DNA from 4 places in the Blautia pseudococcoides genome. Region 1 is predicted to be linked to each of the others. Evidence: predicted binding sites of a transcription regulator. Region 1 holds the regulator's gene; each other region holds the start of a gene.
The links. Region 1 encodes Rex, which represses fermentation and respiration genes when NADH is low (regulators of the CRP and FNR family bind a similar motif). Its sites were predicted from a motif close to ATTGTTAANTANTTAACAAT; they were not measured.
Positions count from the first base shown of each region.

Region 2: the regulator Rex is predicted to act here: its motif matches at 1,284-1,303, upstream of A4V09_RS05520 (DUF8180 domain-containing protein).
Region 3: the regulator Rex is predicted to act here: its motif matches at 1,325-1,344, upstream of A4V09_RS08550 (phosphoenolpyruvate carboxykinase (ATP)).
Region 4: the regulator Rex is predicted to act here: its motif matches at 1,142-1,161, upstream of pflB (formate C-acetyltransferase).

Region 1 covers NZ_CP015405.2:1,668,789-1,671,945, reverse strand. Annotated here, with positions in the region: gene A4V09_RS07880 (ABC-F family ATP-binding cassette domain-containing protein) at 1-1,193, opposite strand, end outside; gene A4V09_RS07875 (redox-sensing transcriptional repressor Rex) at 1,437-2,081, shown strand; gene A4V09_RS07870 (bifunctional ADP-dependent NAD(P)H-hydrate dehydratase/NAD(P)H-hydrate epimerase) at 2,151-3,157, shown strand, end outside.
Region 2 covers NZ_CP015405.2:1,186,079-1,189,235, reverse strand. Annotated here, with positions in the region: gene A4V09_RS05530 (methylenetetrahydrofolate reductase) at 1-617, opposite strand, end outside; gene A4V09_RS05525 (CooT family nickel-binding protein) at 711-893, opposite strand; gene A4V09_RS05520 (DUF8180 domain-containing protein) at 897-1,238, opposite strand; gene A4V09_RS05515 (AAA family ATPase) at 1,364-3,157, opposite strand, start outside.
Region 3 covers NZ_CP015405.2:1,816,174-1,819,330, forward strand. Annotated here, with positions in the region: gene A4V09_RS08550 (phosphoenolpyruvate carboxykinase (ATP)) at 1-1,267, opposite strand, end outside; gene thrC (threonine synthase) at 1,390-2,877, opposite strand; gene A4V09_RS08560 (cell wall hydrolase) at 2,898-3,157, opposite strand, start outside.
Region 4 covers NZ_CP015405.2:1,941,688-1,944,844, reverse strand. Annotated here, with positions in the region: gene A4V09_RS09215 (HAD family hydrolase) at 1-277, shown strand, start outside; gene thiD (bifunctional hydroxymethylpyrimidine kinase/phosphomethylpyrimidine kinase) at 274-1,083, shown strand; ZMP/ZTP riboswitch at 1,174-1,253, shown strand; gene pflB (formate C-acetyltransferase) at 1,345-3,157, shown strand, end outside.

The DNA of each region.
Region 1 (3,157 bases):
TCCTGGTCATAGTATCCGATGTGTACTTTGCTTCCCAGATGAAAGACCCCGGCGTCGGCGGGAACCAGCTCGTTTAAGATTTTCAGTATGGTGGTCTTACCTGTTCCGTTGTTTCCGATGATCGCTACCCGTTCCCCCCGTTTGATAGAAAAATTCAGGTCCGAAAAGAGGGGGAGAGAGGGGAAGGATTTTGTGAGATGTTCCACTGTCAGTACATCCGTTCCGCTTTCCATACGGGGCTTTAAGTAAATACGCATGGAAGCGTTTACCTCTGTGGGCTTTTCTATGACTTCAATCTTATCCAGCAGTTTTTCTCGGCTTTCTGCCCGCTTTATGGATTTCTCCCTGTTAAACTGTTTTAATTTGGCGATCACTTCCTCCTGATGTTTGATCTCCTGCTGCTGGTTCAGATACGCCTGGTAGGCATCCCTGCGAAGCTGGGCCTTTTTCTCACTGTAAGCAGAATAATTTCCGGTAAATGAGCTTACCTTTCCGTTGTCAATATCAATAACTTTGGTTACGATCCTGTCCAGAAAATACCGGTCATGGGATACGATCAGGACAGCTCCCGGATAGTTCAGCAGATAGGTCTCCAGCCAGGAAATGGAATCCATATCCAGATGGTTGGTAGGCTCATCCAAAAGGATGATGTCCGGTTTTGACAAAAGCAGGCGTCCAAGTGCCACACGTGTTTTCTGCCCTCCTGACAGAGTGGAGATTTCTTTTTCAAAGTCACTCTCAGGAAAGCCAAGCCCTTTCAGCACGCCCACAAGCTCGCTTTTATATGCGTAGCCGTTTTCCATTTCAAATTCATGGGTCAGCCGGGAATACGTCTCCATCAGGTGTTCCAGTTCTTTCCCGGAAGCGTGCTTCATCTGCTTTTCCGTTTCCCGCATATGAAGCTCCATATCCAGAATATGCTGTTTGACCTGCAGCAGGGCATCGTAGATGGTGAGGGCGCTGTCCAGCTCCTGGTGCTGGGCCAGGTAGCCGATGGTCCTGCCTCTGGATAAGATGACCTCCCCGCTGTCCGCAGGAATCTCCTGCATGATAATGCGCAGTAGTGTGGATTTGCCCGCTCCGTTGATGCCCACTAAGGCGGCTTTTTCGCGTTCCTCTATATGGAAGGAGGCGTCATGGATCAAATTCATGCCTCCAAACGATTTTTCAATATTTTGACATGCCAGTATCATATTTAAGAATCTCCTTTATCTTTAGGTGTAACTGTTTTGTCTCTTACAGTCATAGACAAAATTCCACTGGGAATGGTCTTTGGCCGTGGGATTTTTGCTTCACCCTTCCTATTATATCTGAAATTCAGAATTTGACAACAGATAAAAACAACAATAACTGGAATTGTATTTGACTTTATTTTAACAATTATATATAATATTCCTATATGAAACAGAAAACTAAGACATAAGGAGGGTAAAGTCGTGGACGAAAAATGCATATCAAAAGCAGTCATCAGAAGACTTCCCCGATATTACAGATATTTAGGAGAACTTTTGGAAGATGGTGTGGAGCGTATTTCCTCAAATGAGCTGAGTACCAAAATGCGCGTGACGGCATCCCAGATCCGCCAGGACCTGAATAATTTTGGGGGTTTTGGGCAGCAGGGATACGGATATAATGTGCAGTACCTGTACACGGAAATAGGTAAGATCCTGGGACTTGACCGGACCCACAACATGATCATCATCGGAGCCGGTAATCTGGGCCAGGCTCTGGCGAATTATGTACAGTTTGAAAAACGCGGGTTTAAGGTTGTAGGCATCTTTGATGTGAATCCGGTTCTGAAAGGCATCTCCATACGAGGCAACGAAATTCTTATGATGGATGAACTTCCCCAGTATCTGAAGGATAATGACGTTCAGATAGCAGCGCTCACTCTGCCTAAGAATAATGCGGAGGAGACAGCGAACCTGCTGGTGGAAAACGGGATCAAGGCCATCTGGAATTTCGCACATCTGGATCTGGAGGTGCCGGAGGATGTTATTGTGGAAAACGTACATCTATCCGAGAGCCTCATGCGATTGTCTTATAATCTGAATTGTTATGTGACGGAACATAAAAAGTAAGAAAAGGCTGCTGCGGGACTTTTGCGGCGGCCTTTTTGCTGATACCGGCAAAAGAGAGGAGTGAATGACATGAAACAAATCGTAACCGGCGGACAGATGAAATTTTTGGATGATTATACCATCCGCAAGATCGGGATCCCATCCCTGGTCCTTATGGAACGGGCAGCCCTGAGTGTGTACCAGGCCCTCCTGGAGGAAAAATTTCCGCTTAAAAAGGTTCTGGTACTCTGCGGAACCGGAAATAACGGTGGGGATGGCGTAGCTGTGGCCCGTATGCTTCATGTGACAGGGGTTTCGGCAGATATCTGTATCCTTGGAAAAAAGGATCATTATACAGAAGAAATGAGAAAGCAAGTGAATATTGCGGAAAATTATCACATATCCTTTGTCAAGAATGCCGTACCTGCTGAATATACTACTATAGTAGATGCTGTCTTTGGTGTAGGACTGTCCAGAGAAGTGGATGGAATTTACAGAGACACCATCGAAGCCCTGAACCGGTCAGAGGCCAGGATCATGGCAGTGGATATCCCCTCCGGTATCAGCGCGGATACGGGAAAGGTGCTGGGCTGCGCAGTGAAAGCTGACGTGACTGTGACCTTTGCCTATGAGAAGGCGGGGCTGTTATTCTATCCGGGTGCTTCCTATGCGGGAAAGGTCAGGACTGCTGATATCGGGATCTATAAACTGCCCCGGAACGATTTTGAACTGTCTGTACTGCGCTGTGAGGAGAAAGATCTGTACCGGATCCCGGAAAGAAAGCCGGATGGAAACAAGGGAACCTATGGGAAGATATTCCTGGCAGCCGGAAGCCGTGATATCAGCGGCGCAGCGTATCTCTCTGCCTGTGCAGCACTCAGGACAGGTGCAGGCATGATCAAGGTACATACCAGGGAGGAGAACAGGCAGGTACTGACCACAATGCTGCCGGAGGCTATGTACAGCTTCTATGACGATGAGGAGATCAAAAAAGAACAGATACAGGAAGGGCTTACCTGGGCTGATGTGATCGGAGTAGGACCGGGACTTGGCACAGGACAGCAGGCAGAAGATATTCTCTACACCATACTGGCCGA
Region 2 (3,157 bases), 480 kb from region 1:
ATCGGCATGATGCCCACATCAACCGGCATTGTGATGCCTGCAGTGCGGATTGCATCCAGCCAGCGTTTGAACTGCTCCATATCCCAGCAAAGCTGAGTCATGATGTAGTCAGCACCGTTATCCTGTTTCTGTTTCAGGACAGCGATGTCAGATTCCAGGCTGCGGCAAGTGATATGTCCTTCCGGAGAACCTGCTACAGCGATCTCGATCTTATCGCCGAATTCTTTGCGGACATAAGCCACCAGATCTGTTGCGTAAGCGAAATCCCCACCGGTCCCTGTCCATCCAAACGGAAGGTCACCGCGGAGCGCCAGCATATGATCTACGCCGTTGTCCAGGTAATTCTGAAGCTGCTCTTTGATCCCCTCTGCGGTATTGCCGATACATGTAAAATGCGTTACCGGAATCGTCCCGGCATTCTGGATCATTTTGCACACATCCATGTTCTTACCCACATTGGTTCCGCCCGCACCATATGTACAGGAAATGTACTCCGGCCGGTACTTGCAAAGATGCTCGATGGTTCCCGGAAGATTTTCCATTCCTTTGTCTGTCTTCGGCGGGAACAGCTCAAAAGAAACGAGCATTTTGTTCCTCATTGCCTCAGATAATTTCATAGTTACTACCTCCGCTTTGTTAATTTATTTTTAAGGCCGAAGCCTTAAAACCGTTGTTGATCCAGCAGAAAGTCCTCCAACTTTTCCGCTGCTTTACTGGCAGTCCAGCTTAACAAGACTGTTTCCAAGGTCTACCATCAATATTTTGCCAATAATGGTCCTCTCCTCGCCCATGATGTCCCGTATGATAAGCTTTTCGCCATCCACGTCGATTCTGCTTACATTTCTGCAGATGACTGTGTTGTCATCGCTTCTCTGTACCGTTGCAAGACACATAGCTTACGCCTCCTTCAAATGTTCTTTTACCAGTGTCAGGGCCAGGCCCAGGCGCATATTTCCTTTCTGGAAATCAGCAACGCCTTCTTTAATGGTCTTGGCTGCATCTTCCATTCCAAGCTTTGACAGATTCTCTGCCATCTGGTCAAGCTCCTGTGCGTGATGCTCATTGTGGGAAAGCATATAGTTCAAAAGTGCTGCCACTTCCTCCGTACAATTCCCGCCACATTCGCCCTCTGAACAACTGCTGCAGCCGTGGCTGTGTTCATGGCTGTGACCATGGTCATGCTCATGGTCATGTCCGTGAGGAACCATGTTGCCATTTTCGTCGTTGATTAAATGCATTTTTCCATCCTTTCCCTACTGCTTTTACCCCGTTTGGGCGCAGTAAATGACAATAATTTATCAATAAATTCATTATACATGCTTTCCGGTTTTTTATCAAGTTATTCTTATGTTTTTTTAGAGGTTCAAGAGGTAAAAAACACGGAGCTTCCACCTCTGTTTTTTTCCACTTCGATCCTGCATTCTATACGCTCCTTAAGCTCAGGAACATGGGAAATGATGCCCACCAGGCAGTCTTCCCTGGAAAGGGCCGACAAAGTCTCCACGGCAGACTCCAGGGACTGCTCATCCAGGCTGCCGAACCCCTCGTCGATAAATACGGTCTCCACCCGGATCCCACCTGCAAACTGGCCGATGACCCCGGAGACTCCGAGGGCCAGGCTCAAAGCTGCCTGAAAGCTCTCCCCTCCCGAAAGGGAACGGATGCCCCTGACCTTTCCGGTGTGGTAATCATAGACATCCAGATCCAGGCCAGACCTGGACTGAAGGTTTTCTTTTTCCTCCCGCACAAGCAGCTCATACCTGCCGGAGGACATACGCTCCAGCCGCCTGTTGGCTTCAAGGGCGATCATACGGAAATAGGCAGACTGTACATAACGCTCCAGGGAGATCTTAGGCTTACCCTTCAGCGTGCCGCACGCCGTATCCGAAAGACTCTGAAGCGACAGCCGGCGGTTTTTCGTCCTGCTGCTCTCCTCAAACAATACCTCCAGCTGCCTGCGCACTTCTTTTGTCCTGTCAAGAGCGCTGTACTCCTCCCGAAGCTGCATCCGCACAGTCCTCAGCTGCTGCTCTGCCCTCTGGATCTGCTCCCGCACGTCCTCCTCCGGGCACAGCTTCCTGCCACGCAGAGAAGGAGCCAGGCTTCTGATCCTGATCTGAAGTTCTCTCACATGGTCTTCATAAGCCTGCGTCTCTTTTTCCATACGGGCCATCTCTTCACTGTCCAGACATGCCTCCATAGCTTTTGCCCTGCTTTTGAATTTCTGCTGTTTCACTTCCAGAAGCAGCTTCCCTTCCGCCGCTTTTTGATCCTTTGCAATCTCTGTCACCCGTTTTTCACAAATCTGGATCTCTCTCCCGGCTGCTGCCCGGCGCTGCGCATTCTCCTCCAGGTTTTTTCTGATCGTCTCCACACAGAGAACTCCCGGAGTGCTTTTTGCCTTCTTCTTCTCCAGACGCCCGCCGGCCTCTTTGATCAGGGAAGCTGTTTTTTTACGCATAGCGGCTCCGCTTTTTTTGCCGGAAAGAGCCGCCTCCCTGCGCAGGTGTTCCATTCTGGTCTGCCATTCCTTTCCGTTCTCTGCCAGGGCTGTAAGGGTTTTCTGCAGTTTTGCGGAAGTTTTTTCCTTTTGATCCTCCATTTCCTTCAGTACGGCTTCACTCAACTCCTTTTTCCCGCAGGCAGCTTTTACCGGATGTACTGTGGAGCCGCAGACCGGGCATGGCTTTCCTTCCTCCAGTTTCCTGGCCAGCAGGCCGGCCTGGCTTCTGAAGAATTCTTCCCTGTAACTCTCATAGGCGATTCCCTGTTCTTTCTGTACCGTGATCTGGTTTTCCGCAGACTCAAGCAGCTTTTCCTTCTGCGTTTCCAGTTCCAGGAGTACCTCTGCCTCCCGCTGCCATTTTTCATAAACCAGAAGGCGTTCTGTCAATTCCTGTATCTCTGCCCCAAGCTTTTCTTCCCTTTTGGCTGCTGCCATTTGGACAAGCAGAGCTTTCTTCTCCTGTTCCAGTTCTCTGATCTCTTTTTTTATCTCTCCTGCATGGGCTTCTTCGTCAGCAAGCAAATTCTTTTTCTCTGTGCAGTCATCTGCCAGGGGCTTTATATAAATATTTGCCCTTTTTCCCTCCGAGATCCGCTTCTCCAGCTCCCTGACCTCACCGGCGCGCAGTTTTGTCCCCTCCAGTTCCTTCCT
Region 3 (3,157 bases), 150 kb from region 1:
CTGGTGCCAGACGCTCTGCTGTAGAACGTTTTGTAGCCAGAGTAGCACCCATTACAGATGCCAGGGAAGCACCTTTTAATTTAACTACCGGCGGAATGGTCGGGTCTTTCATGATCCAGAAGATAGCATTAACCGGCTCGTCGATCTTGTCAACGCGGTTCGGTGCCCACAGTTTGGATTTGATCGCACGTCCGTTACCATTTCTGATATCTTCTGTTACAAGCTGGATGTTTCCATCCTCGTCTAATGTAGCAGAGTTATTCATGGAAGTGAGAAGGAACTTGTTGTCATCACATCCTGCCGGATAATCCTGTGTTTTGTCGAAGTATGTAGGCTCTAATGCTACGGAAGCACATGTATCTGTGTTGATGATGAATGCATCATCGTGCAGAACTTTGATTTCGTATTTGCCATTGTGTTTTGCATGTGTGATGGTGGATTTACCTGATCCTGACAGACCGTATACGGATGCAACGTATTTGGAACCGTCAGCAAGTGTGTACTCTTTCTGTCCGCCGTGGCATGCTGCGTAACCATTTCTGTTGGCAATAGCCCAAGCCATGGTCAGAGTACCTTTTTTGTGCTCACCGAAGTATCTCATACCAAGGATACAAGCACAGTTCTGGTCTGTGTTAAAGTAGCACAGAGTCTGCGGATCGCTTAAGCAGCTGTAGTCAACACCCGGACGGCTTGCCGGTGCCCACTGAGGATCTGAGAAGATGTAAACATCTGCTTCTTTTCCTTCACCTACAGGCTGAGAATTTTTATACATTTTAACATAGTCATCAGACATATACTGGAAGTTCAGCATCCAGGAGTACATGATGTTCTCTTCGCCTTCCGGAATCAGCAGGTGAGCTTTTACCATGAATTCAGGATCCAGGCCTACATATACCTCTGCATGGTACATGGTTTTCCAGCGGGCTTCATAAATAGCATCCATAGCCACTTTGTCAAGAGCTGCGCAGTCAACACCTGGTTCTCCGGCAATGCGGCGTGCGGCTGCATAACGTCCTGTGATAGCACCATCGTTGAATAATAAAACTTTAGCGTCTCTCTCAAGACCAAACTCTTCGCCTCTATAAACAGGCATATCTGTAACGACTGTTCCAGGTGAGTTCTTCGCTAATTCATATGCCTCTTTTAATGTGTTAACCTTAACAACATTGTTGCCATAGAACGCTGCTTCAATAATGGAACGAGTTTTGCTGAAGCCAGTTTTGCCTGCTCCAATCTCGTTGATTGGGTAATATGCTTTTGTTGACATATGGTTTCCTCCTTAATCTTATCTCAAAGTCAATTCATTATCTCATGTTAGTTTTTAAAAGTCAATAGTTTAACAATGTATTTTCTTGACGATTTTTTTACATTTTATAGAATTTTAATATTTTAAATCCCAAGGACATTTTTTACTGCTGCCGGCATCTCCGGAACATCTAAAACCGTATCATGGAGAACAGGGGCTGTACGAATCTCCTCAATGGCATTGGGCACCTTCACATTTGCAATTTTGGACAATTCATCCACCAGCTCAAAATCACCCATGGAATCATATTTACTGTCAATGGCATTCATAACGCTTCTTGTGAATTTAAAAGGGCTGGCTGTGGAGGCAATGACCGTCTTGGTACTATCCCCGGTCTCAGCCGCGTATTTTCCGTAGACACAGGACGCCACAGCTGTATGGGTGTCGATCACATAGCCTGTTTCCCCGTAAAGAGCCTTTATTACACCTGCCGTCTCCTCCTCTGTGGCAAAATTGCCGTAGAAATCAGCAAGCTGGCTGCGCATCTTTTCTGTGATCTGGTAAATCCCGCCCTTGGAAAGCTGCTCCATCATCTCACGGTTTTTGTCCGCGTTTTCCCCTGCAATGCGGTAAATAAGCCTTTCTAAGTTGCTGGATATGAGGATATCCATGGACGGGGATGAAGTCAGGATGAAATCACGGTTCCTGTCATAATTTCCGGTGGAGAAGAAATCATAAAGGACTTTATTCTCATTGGAAGCACAGATCAATTTGTCTATAGGCAGTCCCATATTCTTGGCATAATAGGCGGCCAGGATATTTCCGAAGTTACCTGTGGGCACCGTTACGTTAATTTTTTCACCATCTTTTATCTCACCATTCTTATAAAGGTTCACGTAAGCGTAAACGTAGTACACTACCTGAGGGACCAGGCGGCCGATATTGATGGAGTTGGCAGAGGAAAACTGGAAGCCTGCCTTATCAAGCTCCTCCTCCATTGCTTTGTCATTGAACATTTTTTTCACTGCAGTCTGGGCATCATCGAAATTGCCTGTGATACCCACCACATATGTATTATTTCCCTTCTGTGTCACCATCTGTTTTTCCTGAATAGGGCTGACACCGTTCTTGGGATAAAAAACAATGATTCTTGTACCCGGCACATCTGCAAAACCGGCCATGGCTGCCTTTCCTGTATCGCCTGAAGTGGCAGTGAGGATCACAATCTCATTTTTCACATGATTTTTCTTGGCAGAAGTGGTCAGAAGATGGGGCAGAATGGAAAGTGCCATATCTTTGAATGCAATAGTTGCTCCGTGGAACAGTTCCAGATAGTATGCACCTCCCGCTTTTACTAAAGGTGCTATCTCTTCTGTATCGAATTTGGAATCATAAGCCCTGGCAATACATGACTTTAACTCTTCCTCTGTGAAATCCGTAAGAAAACGGCGCATAACCTCATAAGCAATTTCCCGGTATGTCATCCCTGCCAGTCTGTCCATAGGAACATCCAGCTCAGGAATCTCTGTAGGCACAAATAAACCGCCGTCCTTTGAAAGTCCTTTTAAAATTGCTTCGGATGCCTTTACGCATTCTCCTGTTCCTCTAGTACTTTTGTACAAAATCTCCATCTCTATATGTCCTTTCTTCTTTACGGATACGTGAAAAAGTCATGTACCCCATATTGGAATAAAAATTTTAAATCCTCTTTAAACCATTTAATATTGTGCTGCTCCGCATAAGCCTCTTCCATAAAGAACAGCGCACCTTGGGAATAATCTTCCCCATCAATCGCCCGGTTGACCGCCTCTCTGGTTCCCTCTGAAACGGTGACCGTATTGATCCTGCCGTCAACTGTAGGAGAAAACTGGGGACTTCCGTCCGAATTCTCCCATACCACATCATGGATAC
Region 4 (3,157 bases), 270 kb from region 1:
AATTGATTCATATTTTACTGGTATCCTCACTTGTACGGAGGCGGGAGCCGGTAAAAGAAATCCACGAATATATGAGATGGCGATGGGAATCATCGGTACAAAAAAAGTAGAGACATTAGTGCTGGAAGATGCATATTTTGCGGCGGAAACAGCGAAAAATGCCGGATTTTTACTGGCAGTTATTCGTGATCTTTATTCGGAAAAAGACAGAGGAAAATTGCTTAAACTGGCTGATGTTTATCTTGAAAAATGGGAAGATTGGGGGCATAAAATGTGAAAAAAGTATTGACTATTGCCGGATCAGACTGCAGCGGAGGAGCCGGAATCCAGGCGGATATTAAAACCATAACAGTCCATAAGATGTACGCCATGAGTGTGATCACAGCACTCACGGCGCAGAATACAACAGGTGTATATGGGATACAGGAGTGTGACGCGGAATTTGTAGGAAAACAGATGGACTGCATTTTCACAGATATCCGCCCGGATGCAGTAAAAATCGGTATGGTCTCCAACGAAAAGATCATACGGGAAATTGCCGGAAGGCTGAAAAAATACCAGGCGCAGGATGTGGTATTAGACCCGGTCATGATATCCACAAGCGGCAGCAGACTCCTATCGGAGGATGCCTCTGAAGCGCTGAGAGAGGAGCTTTTCCCTCTGGCAGCAGTGGTGACACCAAATCTTTCGGAAGCGGAAGCACTCTGTGGTTTTTCTGTGGGCAGCCCCAAGGATATGAAACGAGCCGCAGAAAAAATAGCAAAGTATGGCTCCGGTGCGGTTCTGCTAAAAGGCGGCCATTTGAAAAATGGAGCGGATGATCTTTTATATGAGAAGGGCAGATGTACCTGGTTTTCCACAAAGAGGATAGAAAATCCCAATACACACGGAACAGGATGCACCTTGTCTTCCGCCATTGCCTGTAGTCTTGCTGCAGGATATCCTCTGGAAAGAAGCGTAAAGAATGCCAAAAATTACCTGACCGGTGCGCTGCAGGACGGGCTTGATCTGGGAAAGGGCAGCGGACCTTTGAACCATATGTACAGATTACCTCCTTTTGCAATTGGCTATCCATTTCGGTGATCCGTAATAATTTTTGTAATATGTATACGAAAAAGAACATAAAAGATTCGTTCCTTTTATTGACAATTCTTAAAAAAATGCATTATACTACAGATGTTATATAACTGGCGGAAGTGGAATGAACCACAGGGAGTATAACGTTGATTTAGCCGACCGTCTGGGCAGAAGTTGTCTGGATAGGACCGGCTTTTTTTAATATATCCGGTCCGGTCTAAAGGCAGCTTCTACACAATTATTGTCTTAGAAGGAGGACTTGCAAAGATGAATAACTTCAAACAATGGGATGGATTTAAAGGTAGAATCTGGAAGGAAGAAGTCAATACTCGTGACTTTATCCAGCACAACTACGAACCGTATGAAGGAAATCAGGAGTTCCTGGAAGGCCCCACCGAAGCAACGGAAAAACTCTGGTCTGCACTGTCAAAACTGCAGAAAGAGGAACGTGCAAAAGGCGGCGTTCTGGATATGGATACGGAGATTGTATCCTCACTGACTTCCCATGGGCCGGGCTATATCAGTGAAGAATTAAAAGACCTGGAAAAGGTAGTAGGGCTTCAGACCGACAAACCACTGAAACGGGCATTTATGCCTTATGGCGGTATTAAAATGGCAGAGGATTCTTGTACATCCAATGGCTATACACCGGCTCCGGAGCTTCATAAAATCTTTACAGAATATCATAAAACTCATAATCAGGGTGTCTTCGATGCGTATACACCGGAGATGAAAAAAGCCCGTCATAACAAAATCATCACAGGACTTCCGGACACTTATGGCCGTGGCCGTATTGTGGGCGACTACAGAAGAGTGGCGCTTTACGGTGTTGATTTCCTGATGGAAAAGAAAAAAGAAGATTACGATAACTGCGGCTGTGGTATCATGACAGATGAGATCATACGTCAGAGAGAAGAGATTTCCATGCAGTACCGTGCCCTTGCTGATATGAAAAAAATGGCTATGAGCTATGGATATGATATCTCAAAACCGGCACAGAACGCTAAGGAAGCAGTTCAGTGGCTGTATTTCGGATACCTGGCTGCCATCAAGACACAGAATGGTGCAGCCATGAGTGTGGGCCGTGTGGGAACTTTCCTGGATATTTACATGCAGAGAGATCTGGAAAATGGTACACTGACGGAAAAAGAAGCACAGGAGCTGGTAGACCATTTTATCATGAAGCTGAGAATGGTTAAGTTTGCCCGTGTTCCTTCTTACAACCAGCTCTTCTCCGGAGACCCGGTATGGGCTACCGTGGAGGTGGCAGGCATGGGTCAGGACGGCCGTTCCATGGTCACAAAGACAGATTACAGAATCCTCCGCACACTGGAGAATATGGGTCCTGCGCCGGAACCGAACCTGACGGTTCTCTACTCATCAAGACTGCCTGAAAACTTTAAGAAATACGCTGCATTTATCTCTGTGGAGACCAGCTCTATCCAGTATGAAAATGACGATGTGATGCGGCCGGTATGGGGAGATGACTATTCCATCTGCTGCTGTGTATCAGCTACCCAGACAGGAAAAGAAATGCAGTTCTTCGGAGCCCGTGCAAACCTGGCAAAATGCCTCTTATATGCCATCAACGGCGGTATGGATGAGAAGTCAAGGGTTCAGGTGGGACCTGAATATAAACCGATCACTTCCGATTACCTGGAATATGATGAGCTTGTCCGCAAATATGAAATTATGATGGACTGGCTGGCAGGGCTGTATGTAAATACCCTGAACCTGATCCAGTATATGCACGACAAATATTATTATGAAGCAGCAGAGATGGCACTGATCGATACAGATGTGCGCAGAACTTTTGCAACAGGAATTGCAGGCTTTTCCCATGTGGTGGATTCCCTGTCCGCTGTGAAATACGCCAAGGTAAAAGTTGTGCGTGATGAGGAAGGAATGGCAGTGGACTTCGAGACAGAGGGTGATTTCCCCCGCTACGGTAATGACGATGACAGAGCAGATGATATTGCGGTATGGCTGCTGCACACATTCCTGGAAAAGTTGAAAAAATATCCGACCTACCGGAATTCCGAGCCGACCACATCCATCCTGACCATCACTTCCAATGTGG